4 regions of the Paenibacillus sp. KS1 genome follow, and region 2 is predicted to be linked to each of the others. Evidence: riboswitches for the same ligand, from Rfam matches in the RefSeq annotation. Region 2 holds a riboswitch; each other region holds the start of a gene.
What was found. Region 2 has a riboswitch for cyclic di-AMP ahead of BBG47_RS10235 (3D domain-containing protein). Riboswitches for the same ligand answer to the same signal wherever they lie in the genome.

Region 1: linked by a shared signal. The riboswitch ahead of BBG47_RS09500 (TrkH family potassium uptake protein) and the one ahead of BBG47_RS10235 (3D domain-containing protein) in region 2 are both predicted to bind cyclic di-AMP.
Region 3: linked by a shared signal. The riboswitch ahead of BBG47_RS13725 (resuscitation-promoting factor) and the one ahead of BBG47_RS10235 (3D domain-containing protein) in region 2 are both predicted to bind cyclic di-AMP.
Region 4: linked by a shared signal. The riboswitch ahead of BBG47_RS07470 (CAP domain-containing protein) and the one ahead of BBG47_RS10235 (3D domain-containing protein) in region 2 are both predicted to bind cyclic di-AMP.

The regions. Positions count from the first base shown of each region.
Region 1 is NZ_MAIS01000021.1:60,604-65,141, forward strand. Features, by position in the region: gene BBG47_RS09490 (hypothetical protein) at 1-432, shown strand, start outside; gene BBG47_RS09495 (potassium channel family protein) at 525-1,208, opposite strand; gene BBG47_RS09500 (TrkH family potassium uptake protein) at 1,248-2,606, opposite strand; cyclic di-AMP (ydaO/yuaA leader) riboswitch at 2,666-2,824, opposite strand; gene BBG47_RS09510 (CPBP family intramembrane glutamic endopeptidase) at 3,073-4,538, shown strand, end outside.
Region 2 is NZ_MAIS01000024.1:7,179-11,716, forward strand. Features, by position in the region: gene BBG47_RS10225 (dihydroorotate dehydrogenase electron transfer subunit) at 1-507, opposite strand, end outside; gene BBG47_RS28930 (polysaccharide deacetylase family protein) at 901-2,073, shown strand; gene BBG47_RS10235 (3D domain-containing protein) at 2,159-2,869, opposite strand; cyclic di-AMP (ydaO/yuaA leader) riboswitch at 2,879-3,047, opposite strand; gene BBG47_RS10240 (amino acid ABC transporter ATP-binding protein) at 3,307-4,029, opposite strand; gene BBG47_RS10245 (amino acid ABC transporter permease) at 4,022-4,538, opposite strand, start outside.
Region 3 is NZ_MAIS01000035.1:47,338-51,875, forward strand. Features, by position in the region: gene yabG (sporulation peptidase YabG) at 1-43, opposite strand, end outside; gene rsmA (16S rRNA (adenine(1518)-N(6)/adenine(1519)-N(6))-dimethyltransferase RsmA) at 116-1,027, opposite strand; gene rnmV (ribonuclease M5) at 1,033-1,599, opposite strand; gene BBG47_RS13725 (resuscitation-promoting factor) at 1,766-2,893, opposite strand; cyclic di-AMP (ydaO/yuaA leader) riboswitch at 3,213-3,416, opposite strand; gene BBG47_RS13730 (TatD family hydrolase) at 3,610-4,377, opposite strand; gene BBG47_RS13735 (HD domain-containing protein) at 4,414-4,538, opposite strand, start outside.
Region 4 is NZ_MAIS01000015.1:51,097-55,634, reverse strand. Features, by position in the region: gene dhaK (dihydroxyacetone kinase subunit DhaK) at 1-1,590, shown strand, start outside; cyclic di-AMP (ydaO/yuaA leader) riboswitch at 1,762-1,891, shown strand; gene BBG47_RS07470 (CAP domain-containing protein) at 1,898-2,770, shown strand; gene BBG47_RS07465 (DUF2785 domain-containing protein) at 2,891-3,724, opposite strand; gene BBG47_RS07460 (nucleoside recognition domain-containing protein) at 3,951-4,538, opposite strand, start outside.

The DNA.
Region 1 (4,538 bases), on a different contig from region 2:
TTCGCTTCACTAATGAGTCCACTTAGCATATTAGGCGGTTCAAGTTCACTGACCCCGCCATTTAGCTTTTTCATTCAATTGTTTATCTATCAGATTATTGGATTGGCGGCACTCTTTATTAGTATTTGGTTCATTAGCCGCTGGAAGGGCAGCAAGCCGCTTGACTTGAAGACGACATTTGTCCAATTGGCTGCTATGCAAATGCCTTTTGGCTTAGGATTTGTGCTCGCATTCCTTCTCGCGATCATTGGATTCAGTTCTTTATCTGTTGCAGTAGCAGCTTTCACTTGGTTCGTATCCGTTATTCTGGTCACGACCGAAGCAATGGAACAGACTGAAGTAGCACGTCCGAATCGCTTTCTATTCATCACAGCAAGCATGGGTGCCTACTTCTTCCTGACTTATATCGTTTTCAAAATTGTAGTCATGTAGAGCCATTTACATAAGCAATAAGCCTGCAGCTCGCTTCTCTATACAAGCGACAACTGCAGGCTTATTTATGACCTTCTACGGCAAGGAATTCTTTACGATTTTTTATCGTTCCCTTTCAACATAAATGCTTCTTCAAAATCTTCGATTTGCGTATTCGTACCAATCATAACCATAATATCTTTCTCATCAAGCACATCTTCGGCTGATGGTGCAATAATTATGCCTTTCGGCTTATTCAGCGCCACGATGCTGCACCCGAACTTAGCTCTTGGATTCACATCCTTGAGCGCCATTCCTTGCATGCAGCCAGGCACGCTCAGCTCTGCAATGGTATATTCCTTGGACAATTCAATGTAATCCAGCAAGTTCGGTGATACAAGTTGATGAGCTACGCGAATGCCCATATCCCGCTCCGGGTAAATAACCCTATCCACACCAATCCGCTCCAGAACACGTCCATGCAATTCAGAAAGTGCTTTGGCGACAACCTTCTTCACGCCAAGTTCCTTCATCTGAATACTGACCAGAATGCTCGTCTGAATATCGTCACCAATGGCTACGATTGCGCAATCGAAGTTACGTATGCCGAGTGAGCGCAGCACCTCTTCATCTGATGCGTCCGCTACAACTGCATGGGTTACGAAACCCATAACATCCCCAATTACTTCCTCATCTTTATCAATGCCTAGCACCTGATGTCCAAGCTTGACTAGCTCCTTCGCGAGACTCGAACCGAAACGTCCCATCCCGATCACTGCAAACTGCTGCAACTCCATATCCCTGTATACTCCTTCGTCCGTTACAATCTAACTTGCTTATCCTATCGTTATTTTTCCTTCTGGGTGTCGGTATAATTCCCGCTCATTTTTCGGGCCTAACGCATAAGCCAACGTTAATGGACCAAGACGGCCTGCAAACATCGTCAGGCTCAGCAGCACTTTTCCGATATCTGATAAATCCGCCGTCAATCCCATTGATAACCCTACCGTTCCGAAGGCCGATGTTGTATCAAATAATATCATCAGGAAGCTATGATCTTCTGTTGTCGACAATATCATCGATACGATAATGACCAAGAACAATGACAGCAACGTTAGCGTAACTGCTTTGAAGATACGATCCTTGGCGAGTCGGTACCGGTAAATGACGATATCTTCTTTCCCGCGAATCATGGCAAATACAGCTCCAATGAGAATGGCGAACGTCGTCGTCTTAATACCACCACCAGTGGATCCTGGTGATGCCCCGATGAACATCAAAAGAACCATAAAAAATTGCGAGGCTTGGCGCATGGCTCCGATGTCAATCGTATTCGCTCCAGCGGTACGCGGGCTGACAGATTGGAACATGGATGCCCAGAACTTCTCCCAACCATTCAAACTGCCTAACGTGCGTGCATTGGTAAATTCAAATATAAATATAACGACCGTTCCGATTACAATGAGCAATCCCGTCATCGTTAACACGATCTTCGTATGCAGAGACAACTTGCGAGTGCGCTTATATTCCACCAAATCGGACAAGACGATAAATCCAATCCCGCCAAGGATAATAAGCAGCATCGATACCAGGTTAATAATAGGGTCTCCGACATAGCTGGTTAAACTTGAAAACGGCCCACTGACAGAGCCGAATAAATCAAAGCCTGCGTTATTGAAAAAAGAAACAGCATGGAAGATACCGAAATAAATGGCCTTGCCTAGCGGAAGATCAAATGCCCATCGCACGGAGAACAGTACAGCTGCCGTCCCCTCGATACATACCGCAAACAAGATCACTTTACGGATAAGGCGCACGATGCCTTCCATGCTGCCCTGATTAAGCGCTTCTTGCAATATAAGCCTTTCCTTCAGCGATATCTTCTTCTTCAGTGCCAATGCGAACAGCGTTGCCATTGTCATGAATCCAAGCCCGCCAATTTGGATGAGCAGCATGATGACCACCTGCCCGAATACGGTAAAATGAGTGCCCGTATCCACCACAATGAGCCCCGTCACACAAGTTGCTGACGTTGACGTGAACAATGCATCGAGGAATGGCAGCGGAATCCCATCCGCATTTGATATCGGAAGCATGAGTAGAAATGCGCCCAATAATACAATTGCTGCAAACCCTACAACCAGAATTCGCGGTGGTGTCAGATTGAATCGAATGGCCTTTTTTGTTCCCTCCACGGGAGTCACCTCTTTTTTTCCCCACGAAAAAAAGCACTGGAAATCCAATGCTATCGCTGGTATCCTGACGTACATGCCTACGAGGTTAGCTGTCGGATTCGGGCACGTTCAGGCTGCCCTAATCGCAAGTGGATTCTATGCATCCACAACTGCGATATTCACCCCATTTATCGGGTCCCCCGCTTTCGTTCATTCACGAAACTCGGCTTGTATGCAATTCATAACGAGATTATATACGTTTCCCCTGCAGCATACAAAGTCAAGGAATGAACAAATTAACCAGAATAAGACGAAAAACTTGAAGAAATAGCGCTTACAATCCCCCATTTTCTTCAATTGTATTCAAAACACTCATTTTCGCTAGGTGTTTCTTCATTTTCTCTGCTGGACTTTACAAAGTTGAAGTGGATAAAATGAACAAATAAGCAACCATACGCTAAATGTGTGATGGAATGGAGGTTCCAACATGTCCTATGTATCCAAGCCGCTTCTTCTTTCTTCTGTGGCCGGATTTCTATTATTCCTCATTGTTCAGGTATTCATTCCCTTTCAGCAGACAGAAGCCATGATGGAATCAGCAGCCAGCCAATCCCTCTTAACCAAAGAGAAAGCAGCGCAAAAGGCACTCACATTTGTACAGGACTTAAAACAGTTCCATATTTCAATTACACCTGAAGAAGATACTGCTCCAACCGTCATTTATCGCAGTCAATCAACGGTTTCCGGCTACATGAGCAAGGAGAAGCTGACCGCTTCATTTCAGAAATGGGAACCATCCAGTCCCTATGATACTTTTCAGGTATTATTGAATATGAATCGGGCTGGAAAATCCGGTGTCATGCGCATTGACGTTCACATGACAAGCGGTCGTATTATTGGATTCGAATGGGAGGAAAAGCCTCCTATCACCTCCGACATTAGCGGGGTTACGGGAAATCATGTGGATATGGCGTCAGCAGAAGATGCGGAGACTGCCTTGGATTCAGTGAACCGCAAGAAGCTTGCTGATACACTCTTGAAGCACATGGGATGGAATCCTACCCAATTAAAACGAATCGCATCATCGGCGGAGCTAGACACGGTAGAGTATAACGTGCCTGAAGCACGACTTGGTGAAGCCGCATTGAACGTGAAGGCCGTCTTCTCCCAAGATCGCATTGTCATGCTGAAGCCCTACTGGGTTATCCCGAACAGCTATCTAGCTGAAGAACTGCATCAAACGAAGACTGCATCGTCCATTTACAATATCGGCTATATGTGGATGACGATCCTACTAAGTACATGTTCACTGATCGCTTGCATCGTCTACCGCCATGGCCTGAAGTTCGGATCGAAGACATTGTTCGCCCTTACTGCCGTCTCATGCGGAATTTCTCTGCTGCATCTATGGAACGCGCTTCCGGGTCTCTTCGCTCTGGAACTCCGTACCCCTGTGGACGGGGTGAATATGGGGCTATCCTTTGCCATTCAAGGCGCAATTACAGTAATTCAAGGCGTTATCCTCTACTTCTCTCTCCATGCGGGAAAGCGAGCATGGGAGTTGTCTGCGTACAGAGATGTACTGCCTACATGGAGTGACCGCGCATTTGGCGGCAAGCTCATACAAGCATTATGGATCGGAATCGCGTACACAGGCGTATTGCTCGGCATGCAAACAGTTATATTTTTCATTTTGGAATCAGGGTTTCATGCGTGGTCATCGACCGATGCCTCACAATCACCGCTCAACCTGCGAATTACATCACTGTTCCCTCTTTTAGCTTGGGTTGCAGCTATTTCGGAGGAAGGGATATATCGTTTGTTCGGGGTTGGACTGCTGAACCGATTGTTCCGCAACCCATGGTTAGCCGGGATTATCCCTACCCTTGTATGGGCGTTCGGACATGTCACCTATCCAATCTATCCGTACTACTCTCGGCCGGTAGAGCTCCT
Region 2 (4,538 bases):
CATTCCCAATGGACCACACACCAGCACATTATCGTATTTACTTAAGTCCAAGTCATCTAGGAGGTTGCCGTTTACACGGACAACCAACTCATTCGCGTAAGGTTCGTATGCTTCCGTTAAATAGGACTGCCCTCGAAAGCCAAGATAGATATCCGGTTTATCCAACTGCTTCGCCGTATATAATAAGGGTGCAATGCCAATACCGCCTCCGATAAGTGCAGTTCGTCCCTCCACTTGCGGAAAGCCATTGCCGAATGGCCCCTCTAGCTGGATACGGTCTCCATCACGCAGCTGTGCAATTAAACGCGTACCCTCTCCTGCAATCTTGTACAGGAACTGGATGCTATCCTTCTCCAAATTGCAGATGCTAATTGGACGAGACAGAATAGGTGCCGTATTCCAGGCTCGCAGCATAAAGAATTGACCCATGCTTGCTTGAAATTGACCCTCCACCGTCATGAGGTAAATGCCTTCAGAGATGCGTTCGTTGGAAAGAATCGTATACACAAGTATGCTCCTTTTTTCACGAGTAAGGACAGTCTGCATCCTTCTCACGTTTATTGAGATGTGCAGATTCCTGCTCGTAAGAAAAGCCCACATTCACAACCTTATGGATTGCTGCCTATATGGCCTATGCATAAGCTTTTCTCACCTTTACACTTCTACTATGCATGTTCTGGTTGACACCCCACTGTGACCCATGTCACATTAGCGTATGAATTATGACAATGGTTTCGCAAATTTTCAGAATATTAGCAAGAAGTTACAAGTGAACATCCTAACAATTATAGTCGATGAGATTATTTCCCTACCGTACTAGGTAAGTGGAAGGGCATATTTCTACCACCCCAAGGACATAACAAGAACATTGAACTGTTTATGGAATGGGGGAATGGCGCTATGCAACATTGTCGAATCTGCTTATCTGTACTATCCCTTTGTTTGCTCTGTATTACTGGCTGCTTCCATCGTTCGCAGGAAGCAACGCCTCCCATACCCAATCTTCCACCAAGCAAGCCAAATCAGTCGGAATCGATCCATTCATCAGCAGACAGTCTGTGGAGACAAGATCGCACTCATCCAGTACCACGTATCTTCAAGGCAGACTCTGTGAACATGCATTCCCCACATGCTAAGGAGAAGCAAGAGAATGCAGCTTCATCGGATCATCTTGAGATGCCTAAATTCACCATATCAGCTGAGCATAAAGAGCGTGATAACCAGAAAAGTCAGAAGAGAATGGAGTCGCAGCAGGCAGAGTCAGAATCTGGCCAGCAGAAGCAGCGCTCTTCCTCTTCGAATGAACGCCAGAACAAGTGGCAGAAATCAACCACGTCGCAATCTGCGGCGCAAGCTTCACAATCATCCCGCTCAAGTATGCATAAGATGAAGAAACAGCATCTCACGATTGCGGAACTGCGGTTGAAGTACCCACATATCTTTAAATTGAATGCGAAGCAGCGTCATGGAGAACGACAAGTTGCGCTCACCTTCGATGACGCACCGGATAACCGCATTACGCCGCTTGTATTGGATATATTGAAGGAGCACAATATCCGAGCCACTTTCTTTCTCGTTGGCTCTCGTGCCAAGGCATATCCAGGACTCGTCGAGCGGATGGTACGCGAGGGGCATGTGATCGGTAATCATTCGTACAATCATCCGTTGCTGACAAAGCTGACGCTTCCAGCTTTTGAACATCAGGTGAAGGATACTGAACGCATTATCGAGCAGTCAACCGGATATAAGCCTCGATACTTCCGGCCGCCATATGGAGAAATCAACGAAGAGCAATTGCGCTGGGCAGGAGATAATGGATACATGGTCGTCAATTGGGATGTAGATACGAACGATTGGAGAGGATTAACCGCTTCACGTATTTTGCAAAATGTGATGCGTGGGGTACGCCCAGGTTCCATAATATTGCAGCATGCCAGCGGAAGCACACAAAATGGGTATCTGCATGGAACCGTGAAAGCACTCCCATCGATTATTCAGCAGTTAAGGGAGCGGAAATATGAATTCGTCACCCTGCCTGATCTGCTCCAAGATCAGAAGGAAAAGAAGGAATAAGAAAACAAGCCCCGCCATAATGGCGAGGCTTGTTGTTCAATTGCTATTGTAAGTATTCATCTACATCTATATATAATAGTAGATATTATTTCAACACGTATACTTTAACGTCTTGCACGCCGAATGTGTTGCCTGTCTTCTTGCTTACCGGTACAAATATGTCAACCTTTTTCCCCTTGATTGCACCGCCTGTATCCGTAGCTACAGCAACCATACCGCCTGTCGGCAAGTGTTTGAAATCATATCCCGTAATATACAATTTCGTACCAAGCGGAATCACTTTTGGATCAACCGCAACTGTACCTAGTTTCAATGCATTACCCAATGCATCCACTGCGCCCCATTTGCCGTTTTCACTCGGATGAGCGGTGTAGGCTGTTGCACGCATGCTTATCGTTTTCTTGTATGTCGCTGTACGTCCAGAGGACAATTGAACTACATTTTTAGGAGCAGCTTGTTGTACTGCTGCTTTCTGATTATTCGAAGCCGTTTTGACTGCCTGTTCGTCATTTTTTGCTACACCCAAAGCATTATTGACTGGCATCCCTTCCAATACCGACTTTTGAACAACAGGGCTTGGAAGTTCGATGGAGAGTCCACCATACAGATTTTTCGGATTAATTGTCGGGTTTGCCGACAATACGGATTCAACACTCATGTTGTAATTCTTAGCAATTGAATAGAACGTTTCTCCTTCTTTTACCGTATAGGGCTCAGCCTGTGCCGGCAAAATTTGAAGAATGGACGCAAGTCCAAGTAAAGCTGCTGTAATCGTTAGTGTAATTCTTTTACGCATATGTTTTGTTTTCCTCCTGTGCATTAGCCTGCGGGGTTAGTTGTCGGATTCGGGTCAAGGAGTTCCCCTACGCCATTCCAAGTTGCGGAATAAGCGATTCACCCCAAGGTGTTCTCGTAATATCGAACACCGGTCAATAGTCCCCCGTACGGGTGTGTCGTTTCGGCTCGGATTGCATCATATCACAATTTTGTAACCTGTGCGCAGGAATATGATGGTAAGTCTCTGGAACCCGCGCCCCCCAATGGATTGAAGCTTCAAACTTTTTTTATTTCATAACAAATTTGTAATCAGAGATGACATTTTTGTAATCTTTCTGTTTCTATCATAGCACATATTTCAGATTTGTAAACGAAAACGCTTACATAATACAGCAAACAACAATAGGCACCCCCTAAGGATGCCTATTCGAACACCTATATATTTACAATACCTCTTTACAATACTCTGCTTAGAAAATCCTGCGTTCTAGCATGCTTAGGATGGTTAAATAATTGGTCTGGAGAACCTTCCTCCACAATATTGCCGCCATCCATAAACAAAATACGATCGCCCACTTCACGTGCGAAGTTCATCTCATGAGTTACGATTACCATCGTCATTCCTTCTCCGGCGAGTGATTTCATGACCTCAAGCACTTCGCCGACCATCTCTGGATCAAGCGCTGATGTCGGCTCATCGAACAGCATCACATGCGGCTGCATAGCAAGTGCTCGCGCAATCGCGATACGCTGCTTTTGTCCACCGGACAATTGTCTAGGGAATGCCTTGGCCTTATCCGCCAATCCAACCTTGCCAAGCAGCTCCATTGCTAGTTTATTTGCTTCAGCCTCTGGCACATGTTTCACCTTTATTGGGGCAAGGGTAATATTTTGCAGCACGGTCATATGGGGAAATAGGTTGAACGATTGGAATACCATCCCCATTTTTTCACGTGTTTTGTTAATGTTGTGCGACTTGTCAGTGATGCACTGATCCTCGAATCGGATATCCCCTTGTGTCGGAGTTTCCAGCAAATTAATGCAACGAAGGAGAGTACTCTTTCCGGATCCGCTAGGGCCTATGACTACAACCACTTCACCACGATCAATAGAGACATTTACCCCTTTTAAAATCTCCAATTTATCATACGATTTATGCAAATTTTGAATTTTAATCATGCTCGCTCAACTTCCTTTCCAAACGTGCCACCACTTTCGATAAAGTGAAGGTTAGAATGAGATAGATACACGCTGCTCCAATCAGTGGTCCCATCGCTGAATAAATTTTGGCTCGAACGATATTTGTCTCAAACATCAAGTCTGCAATCCCGATGGTGCTGACAATTGAAGTCTCCTTAATAATCGTAATAAATTCGTTGCCGATCGCCGGAATAACATTGCGGAACGCTTGTGGAAGTACGATCAAGCGCATCCCCATTGGTTTTGACATTCCGAGAGAACGAGCTGCTTCCAATTGACCGTGGTCGATCGATTGTATGCCGGCACGGAAGATTTCAGCCAAATACGCACCACTATTTAAGGATAGAGCAATCGCTCCAGATGTTAGTGCACTGAATTCTACGCCATACTCTGCAAGTCCATAATGAATAATGAATAATTGTACAAGCAGCGGTGTTCCACGGAACACCTCGATATAGGTGACAGCAAACCATTTAAGCGGCTTTATT
Region 3 (4,538 bases), on a different contig from region 2:
ACTTGCGTACGACCAAATCTCCTTGCTTCACTGGTTCGTTCATAGGATCAATCACCTCTCCGACTATCCTATGGGCAAACGCATAAATTGGTGATGCCTAAGCCTCAAAATTATGTTATTCCGCTTGATCCTCTTCTTCTGCACGTGCAATGGCTTGACCGATCGCGTCGGACAGAGCAGCGAACTCCTCAATCGAGAGTGTTTCCCCTCGGCGATTCGGTTCAATTTGTGCTAAAGCGAGCGCTTCTGTCAGCCTGTCTGTCCCGCATTTGCCGGCATAGCGAGCCTTCAGGTTATTCCAAATCGTCTTGCGACGCTGAGCGAACGAAGCCTGTACAACATCGAATAACAACGACTCATCCTTCACCTGCACAGGTGGAGTCTGTCTCACACGTAGACGGATTACTGCAGACTCTACATTTGGCTGCGGGATGAACACCGTATGCGGTACGGTGCATACAAGCTCCGGCTCTGCAAAATATTGAACAGCCACACTTAAGCTGCCGTAATCCTTGCCTCCCGGCTTCGCTGCCATTCGCTCTGCAACTTCCTTCTGAATCATGACGACGATGTTCTTGAGCGGCAGACGCTCTTCCAGAAGCTTCATCATAATCGGTGTCGTCACATAATACGGCAAGTTGGCAACAACACTTACCCGCTCGACATCTTGGAACTGTTCGCGGAACAATTCATGCAAATCCACCTTCAATACATCCCCATGTACAACATGGACATGCTCATAGGGCTCCAGCACTTCCCCTAATATCGGAAGCAAGCGCTGGTCGATCTCGACTGCTGTTACACGACGAGCGCGCTTAGCGAGCTGCTCCGTAAGCGCACCAATCCCAGGCCCAATCTCCAGGGCACCTGTCACATCATCCAGCTCTGCAGCATCCACAATACGGCGCAAAATGTTCATATCAATTAGAAAGTTCTGTCCTAAGCTTTTCTTAAATGAAAACCCATGCTTGCGTATAATGTCTTTCGTGCGATTCGGTGTTGCAATATCTATTCTCGTCTGCGTCATTCCATCTATTCTCCTTCTGCACATTGTTCCTGCTCGAATTGGTTCAGCTTCCGCAAGGCGTTCTCAAATTCCTCTCGTCCGATCTGGAACACACCGCAGCGCTTGAGCATCTGCTTCGCGTTGCAGTATCCAATGCCCAATATTTCACCTAACTGCCGTCTGCGTTCTGCAGAGCCTGCACGCGTCGTTAATCCCGCTTCGACGAGATCCGTCCACGTCAGCTCTGATGTCATGCTTGGCATCTCGGAGCGAACCTGCTCTAAGGCACGGCGAATCGCTTCTGGCTTTGCATTCTCCACACCAAGATCCCCTTTGGCTATCGCCTCATGTCTAGGCAGGAAAGCGTGTTTGCACCCAGGTACACGTTCTGCTATCGTCTTCCGAATTTTCTCCCCCGCATGATCTGGGTCCGTGAAAATAATAACCCCTCGGCGCTCTTGGGCCAATGCGATGCGTTTTATCGTTGTATCATTAATCGCCGATCCACCTGTCTCAATTGTATCCGCCTCAACGGCACGGTGAATGGCAACGGTATCATCTTTGCCTTCTACAACTATCACTTCGCGTATCAATATGCTTGCTCCTCTCACCACAAGGCTGCTTCCTAATTCCGCATCCTTCTCTTGCTCTCCATTCATAAATAAACAACAAAAGAAGAGGGTGTCCCCTCTTCTTAGCATGACATAAATCATTATTCATTACTATATCCTAATTACACATGGCTGCATACCTTGTGCGTTAGTTCGATTCCGGCTTGACTGGGCCAACCACGTATACGGTGTACCCCTTCTTGCGTCCGAATTTGCTGACCGCCTTCTTGCTGTCGAAGTATACATCGATAATTTTCCCCTTGACCGCGCCACCTGTATCTTCAGCACGTCTGAATCCAATCCCTTCGATATATACCCACCAGCCGAGCGGAATGACCTTCGGATCAACCGCGATAGTACGACCTTCTGATACTATTGCGCCAGATGCCGTCTTCGCACCAGCCGATCCCTCAGATTCCGTATACGCCGTCAGTTGAACGTTCTTCAGCACTTTTTTATAGTTAAAATCTTTGTCGCCACTGGAAACATTGTCAGAATCGTCTTCCTGCGCGTTCACTGACAGAACAGCAACTTCCGGTTCCTTCTTCGTTCCATAGGCTATCACTTGATTCACTTGTTTTGTATGAACGGATTTGTCGACCATCTGCGAATATACGAGCTTACCATCCTCGTACGTTTTCTGTACTTTCTGGACAACCAAGCCTTCTTTTCCATCTTGAACCGTCTTGGTCTTCCCCTTAAGGAGAGTAGCATCTGCCTGCTTCACCACTTGATAAGGAACCTTCACTTTACGCTCTTCCATCTTCTTGCTGACACGGACGATTCGAATATCCATGTTCTTCGAAATAGAGGCACGCTTAGAAGGGAATACCTTATCTTCAGGGTTCACTTGGATTTGCAGCGAACTCAGTGCATCATGCACCGACTTCTTCGTTGTAAATTGTGTTTCTTTCTTCCCATCCGCTGTAATTTGGATAGGCAAAGCGCGTTCAATAATAACTCGATCTCCATCAGCAATTTCTGCATCAAGCGGCTTCGATACTGCATCGTATGCCCCAAGCGCTATCGCATGCTCATCCAAAACATTGCGAAGCGTATCTAGGCGAGTTTCGACTGAACGCTCTTGTCCATCAACGAGCACAGCCACTGTCTTCTTCGTTACATTATACCAAGTCAAGACTGCTATTAATGTGATCACGATTGCTACAGCTGCAATAACGGTGATAACACGCACATTTTCATGCTTCCATCGCAATGCGAGTGACATGCTGGATGATCGGGGTTCATGGGTTTCGTTGTTCACGATCTGTCCCATTTCTCGGTCCTCCTTACATAGTCCCGCCGTCGAGTGCTCTGCATGATTCCATCTGACGCGACTATTTCAAGAATGTTTACGAGAGACTTCACTTGCCATAAACGAGCATGTAATCGTTCAAGACAATGCTGAAATCTCCGTACCAACGTTTCAGTATTGGCTGCTCCCACCTCCTATTTCTTACACCCTATGACGTCTTTATTCTCATTATTCAAAAAAAGAATGTTTGAGAGTAAACAAAAGAAGCCCTTCGTAAGAGGAGACTCTTTCGCGGCTTCCGTAATAGAAACCCAAACGTCAACAGTGTATAGGACGCGAGGAACCCTCTCTCGGTACGCTGACGAGGTTAGCTGTCGGGTTCGGGCTTGAGAGTCGCCCTATCGGAACCAACCGGCTCATGGCTCGGTCGTCCCTAATTCACCCCAAGGAATTAATCCGTGTGAATGAACATGTACTCATGTCATGTCGTTCACACTCTGGTTCCCCCGCTCTCCACTTCATGGAGATTAAGCGATACTGAATTAGTTGGAACAATATTGAATTGTGTAATAACATCTGTGAGAAATCATATCGTGTTTGCAATCTTCTTGTAAAGACAGTAGCAATTCCGTTTTTCGCGAAAAATGGTTAAAAAAATGTAACTTAATCCGTTTTTCATAATGAAATCCACTTATTTTATGGCCGATGTCTTTTTTTCACTTGTTTTTGGCCCGTTTTCACGCGATGTCAAAACATGTCATTGCATTTTGGGTCGTCATTCTGCAAAATTCTTCAAATTCCATACCTTTCAGCTCTGCTGCAACCTCTGCAACAAGACGAACATATGCGGACTCATTGCGCTTGCCTCGGAACGGATGAGGAGTCAAATAGGGGGAATCCGTCTCCACAAGCAATCGATCATTCGGAACCTTAACAAGTACTTCTTTCGGCTGTTTTGCATTTTTGAAAGTAACAGGTCCTCCAAATGAAAGGTAGAAGCCCATATCCAGGCACATCTTCGCTGTTTCCCAGCTACCTGAGAAGGAGTGCATGATGCCCCCTACTTCGTGAGCCTTCTCCTCGCGCAAGATGCGGATTACATCTTCGTGCGCTTCACGATTATGAATAATGATCGGCATCTTCAATTCTCGCGCCAACCCAATTTGCTCGCGGAATACACGGTGCTGAACATCCTTCGGAGACGTATCCCAGTGATAGTCCAGTCCGATCTCGCCAATCGCCACAACCTTTTCATGCTCCGTTAGCTTGGCGATCCAGTCTATATCCTCCGGCTTCATCGTTATCGCATCTACCGGATGCCAGCCCACGGCTGCATAGATAAAATCATATTTCTCTGCCAGCGCCATCGTCGTCGGGATCGTCTCTCGATTGAACCCGATATTAACCATACGGGTCACCCCTTGTTCAACGGCCCGTGCGATAACCTGATCGCGATCCTCGTCAAAATTGCTGCTGTCTAAATGCGTATGTGTATCAAATAACACGTTTATGCGCTCCTTTTTCTTTCTTGTAAAGTCGATCTAATGATTGCGGCGTATAAACATACGCCTTGTATCTTCCGTAAGGTGATTCGAGACTTCCAGAAGCTTGTCCATTGGGAAATAGATATAGTGTTTTCCACGGCGAATGCCGCTAATGGAACGTA
Region 4 (4,538 bases), on a different contig from region 2:
GCTCACGCTGGATTTGTTGGACAAGGCATGCTCGATGTAGCTGTATGCGGTGATGTATTTGCATCCCCATCACAAATTCAAATTTATCAAGCATTAAAGGCCTCTGCAAGCAAGAAGGGAACGCTGCTCATAATTAAGAACTACAGTGGCGACATTATGAACTTCAAAAATGCGTCGCATCTAGCCACAGAAGACGGAATTCAGGTCGATTATGTCAAAGTGGACGACGATATAGCTGTAGAGGACAGTCTATACACGGTTGGCCGCAGAGGTGTTGCAGGGACAGTGCTCGTTCATAAGATTGCAGGTGCGGCCGCTGAAGAGGGCTTGGAGCTTGCAGAAGTGAAGGCGATTGCCCAGCACGCGATCGACAACACAAGAAGTATTGGATTCGCGCTTACCTCATGCACAGTTCCAGCGAAAGGAACACCAACGTTCCAGTTGAATGACGATGAGATCGAATATGGCGTAGGAATTCATGGGGAGCCTGGCATTCGCCGAGAGAAGATCGCTTCTGCTAACGAACTGGCGAAGAAAATGGTTGCGGATTTGTTCCGTGACATGAAGATTACAGCAGGCTCGGAGCAGGAGCTAGCCGTGCTGATTAACGGATTTGGCGGATCCCCGCTGCAAGAATTGTACTTGCTGGCGAACGCCGTAGTTCGGGAGATTCATGCACAACAAATTACTCTTGTCAAAGTATTCGTAGGCAACTACATGACAAGTATCGATATGGCTGGCGCGTCGGTGTCGGTTATCCGCTTGGATGAACAGCTTAAGCATTACCTCGAAGCAAGCTGCAATACACCGGCGTTGCAGGTGAGTGGTTCATTTGAACCAATCCATCCTGAGGAGATGTCCGAAGCAGGAACTGCGAGCCAAGAGGTATCTTTCACAGTAGAGACGGACGAGTCCTTCTCGAAGGTCGAACATAATGTGTTCACGGTTAATAACCTGATCTATCTAACAGACAAGATGAGTGAAATCATCATTGAAAATGAGGTTCCATTCTGCGATTTGGATTCACATGCAGGTGATGGCGACTTCGGTATGAGTGTGGCGAAGGGCTTTAAGCAATTGAAAAGAGAATGGCATGACATCATTGCACATCATTCAGACAACTTGGGCAACTTCCTCCATGCTTGCTCATTAGTTATTATGGAGCATTGCGGCGGCGCTTCCGGCCCAATCTGGGGTTCAGCATTCCGTGCAGCCAGCAAGTTCGCGGGCGAACGCGTAGAATTGTCCGTTTCTGAATTTGCACAAATGATGCAAGCCGTTGTTAAAGGCATTCAAGACACGGGCGAGCGCTCCTTCGGAAGAGGAGCTGTAGTTGGGGATAAGACACTTGTCGATGCACTGGCACCATTTGCAGATGCGTGGGTGCAAAGTGCGGCTGAGGGCGATGACGTGAAGACTGCTTCTGTGAAAGCGGCAGAGGCTGCTGTTCAAGGTGCAAAGTATACAGAGACAATTGTAGCTCGTATGGGAAGAGCGGGGACGGTTGGCGAACGGAGTCTTGGCTATCCTGATGCTGGTGCCTATGCGCTTGGTGTGATTTTCACAGCGTTGTCCCAAGTGATCAAGTAAGAAGCGAGCGGATTAGGAATAGATCAATTTCCGACCAAATGGAATACTAGAAAAGTAGAACCGGAGTGCAGTCTAGCATACTCCGGTTCTTTTTGTTTGGAAGATATTATAATTAATTACAATATATTTGAAATGATCTCCTGTATTATCCGTGTTAGGATCGGAAACGTACCACAAAACAAGCCGAAGCTCATCAGAGCGCGGGGGAACCGATTCATTGGGGTGAAGTCGTGTAGCGACAGGGGAGTCCACTTTAACCCGAACCCGACAGCTAACCTCGCAGGCTGCAAAGGGAGAGATGTACAGGATGAAGAAGACATTTAAGAAAGTTGTAATTACAAGTGCGATTGCATTGGCACCGGTTATGGCGGTAAACTCTGCTATGGCAGCACCCGTTAGCCCAGTGCAACAGCCGAATCCGATGATGAACTCGAATTGTTCAAACCTGGGTATGAATATGGATCTCAATAGTATCTTCCAAGATAACTCGGAATTGAAGCAAATCTTGTCCAAATGGATGGAAGCCATTCAAAAAGAAATTGGGAACAAGCCAATCGTTCCGCCTCCAGTTCAAAAACCAGAGGTGGACAAGCCGGTAGTAAATAAACCTGAGGTTGAAAAGCCAGAAGCAAACAAACCTGAAGTTGAGAAACCTGAGGTAGAGAAGCCAGAAATCGAGAAACCTGAAGTTGAAAAGCCTGAGGTTAACAAACCAGAAGTAAACAAACCAGAAGTAAACAAACCAGAAGCTGAAAAACCAGTAACACCTGGTGAAAATAAACCAACTGCGCCACAAGACAACAACAATGCGAACAGTGACTTCGCTAGCCAAGTTATCGATTTGGTGAACCAAGAACGTGCGAATGCTGGTTTGCAGCCATTGAAATCCGATGCACAATTGAACAAAGTTGCGATGATCAAGGCGAAAGATATGAATGATAACAACTACTTTGACCATCAATCTCCAACACTTGGCTCCCCATTCGATCTGATGAGAGCACAAGGTGTCAATTTCAATACTGCTGGCGAGAACATTGCCAAAGGCCAACGTAATCCGCAAGAAGTAATGAACGCATGGATGAACAGCGATGGACACCGTAAGAACATCCTGAACTCCAGCTTCACTTCCATCGGTGTTGCATACTACAATGGCGTGTGGGTACAATCATTCACAGGCTAACGAGTTAAGTATGTAGATATCACATCAAGAACCTGCAGGTAAGTGCAGGTTCTTTTTTTTGTATTTAATCAGGCGCTCTACAAGAGAATAACGAGGAAATTAACAGAAATGAAGCTGATCTTATATGTCTCTGTTAAAGACCGGATTCAGTTTCTTTTCAATGTTATACCAATTGTGCCATTCTGTTGTTGGAACGATGAATTCTCTCATTGCTGCACGCATCCATACAGATCGAGCAAAATTTTTAACATTTATGCGTCTACAGCGATGAATCACTTTGTCTTCATTGGGCAGCTCAACCTGCATAAGCCACGCGCAATAGGACGTGAACGACAACTTATTAAGCTCAAGCATTGACACGACGGCTGTCGCCATGCGTTCATCTTCCTCTGTTCGCAAGATATGATTCGCATGAAGAAGCATGTGCTCAATGGCACTGAGAAGCTTCTTGCATTCCTCTGGGCCAATGTGTGGACTGCGTACACAAGCAGCCATGACATCTGCGATGTGAGCTGGAGCATGAGCCCATCCCTTAACTTCTACATAATCGCGATAATCGTTCTCCTGCATGCAATAATCAACAACTCGCTTCGCAATGTGTTCATATAAAGGCTTGCTTATATAAGGCTGTTGTTCATCACGCTTCAGAAGCAGTGCGAGTAAGAGGGCGGAGAATGTACGTTGGAAGACCGAATCGTTCTCAGCAGTCCCAATTCCTTTGAAAAGCATTTGGTCTGATAACGTCTGATGAAGAAGCTCTGTTAGTTGTCCAGCGGTCAGGATTTTTTGTGTAATAAGCCATTCATACAATATCCCGTATGCAAGATCATCCCTCAATTCAGGATCTGTAGAGCCAAGTAGGCTGACTACTTGTTGTACGGCTTCATATTGTTCGATTTCTGTTGGTAGCTCATATTGATGATCCATAATTGAGCGCAGCTGCTGCTTGTCCATGAAATGAATCCCCCCATTAAAGATGTTTAGGTATTTGTATTCGCTAATGAATAATCATAAAAAGAATGAGATGATCATTTTAACATGATAGGAAAGAAATGTATATGTAGACGAATGGTAGAAACGAACGAAATCATGGTTTCTAGCAATACGGTATAGTTAGCAATTAAGGAGGGAATGAATAAGAAACCCCCTGAACATAATCGTTTAGGGGGGAGAGATAACTTTATACCCAACCGAAGGCTCTAGCGAGCTGAGCCGTGGCGAAGGTGACAGCTATAGCGATTCCGAGCGGAATAACGGCAGACAATACTGTCCATTTTGTACTTTTCGTTTCTTTATAAATGTTGAATAATGTCGTTCCGCAAGGGTAGTGGAGCAAGGAGAACAGCATCATGTTTAATGCAGTCAACCATGTCCATCCATGCTGCAGGAAGATATCCTTGATGTTCTCCATTCCATCTGCATCAACCATTGCCCCAGAGGACAAGTAGCCCATAAGCAAGATGGGAAGGACAACTTCGTTCGCAGGCAAGCCGAGCAGGAATGCCATAACGATGAATCCATCTAGGCCAATGGCTTGGGCGAATGGATCGAAGAATGAAGCCATATGATTCAAGACGCTGTCGCCGCCTACAAATACGTTGCCAAGAATCCAAGTCAGAACGCCGGCTGGTGCCGCAATAACGACAGCACGAGTCAATACGTTAAGGGATTTGTCACGCGATGACAATAAAATCGTCTTCCAGACTTGCGGTCTGCGGTACGGTGGAAGTTCTAGTGTATAATGTGTGGGCACACCGCGCAGTGCTGT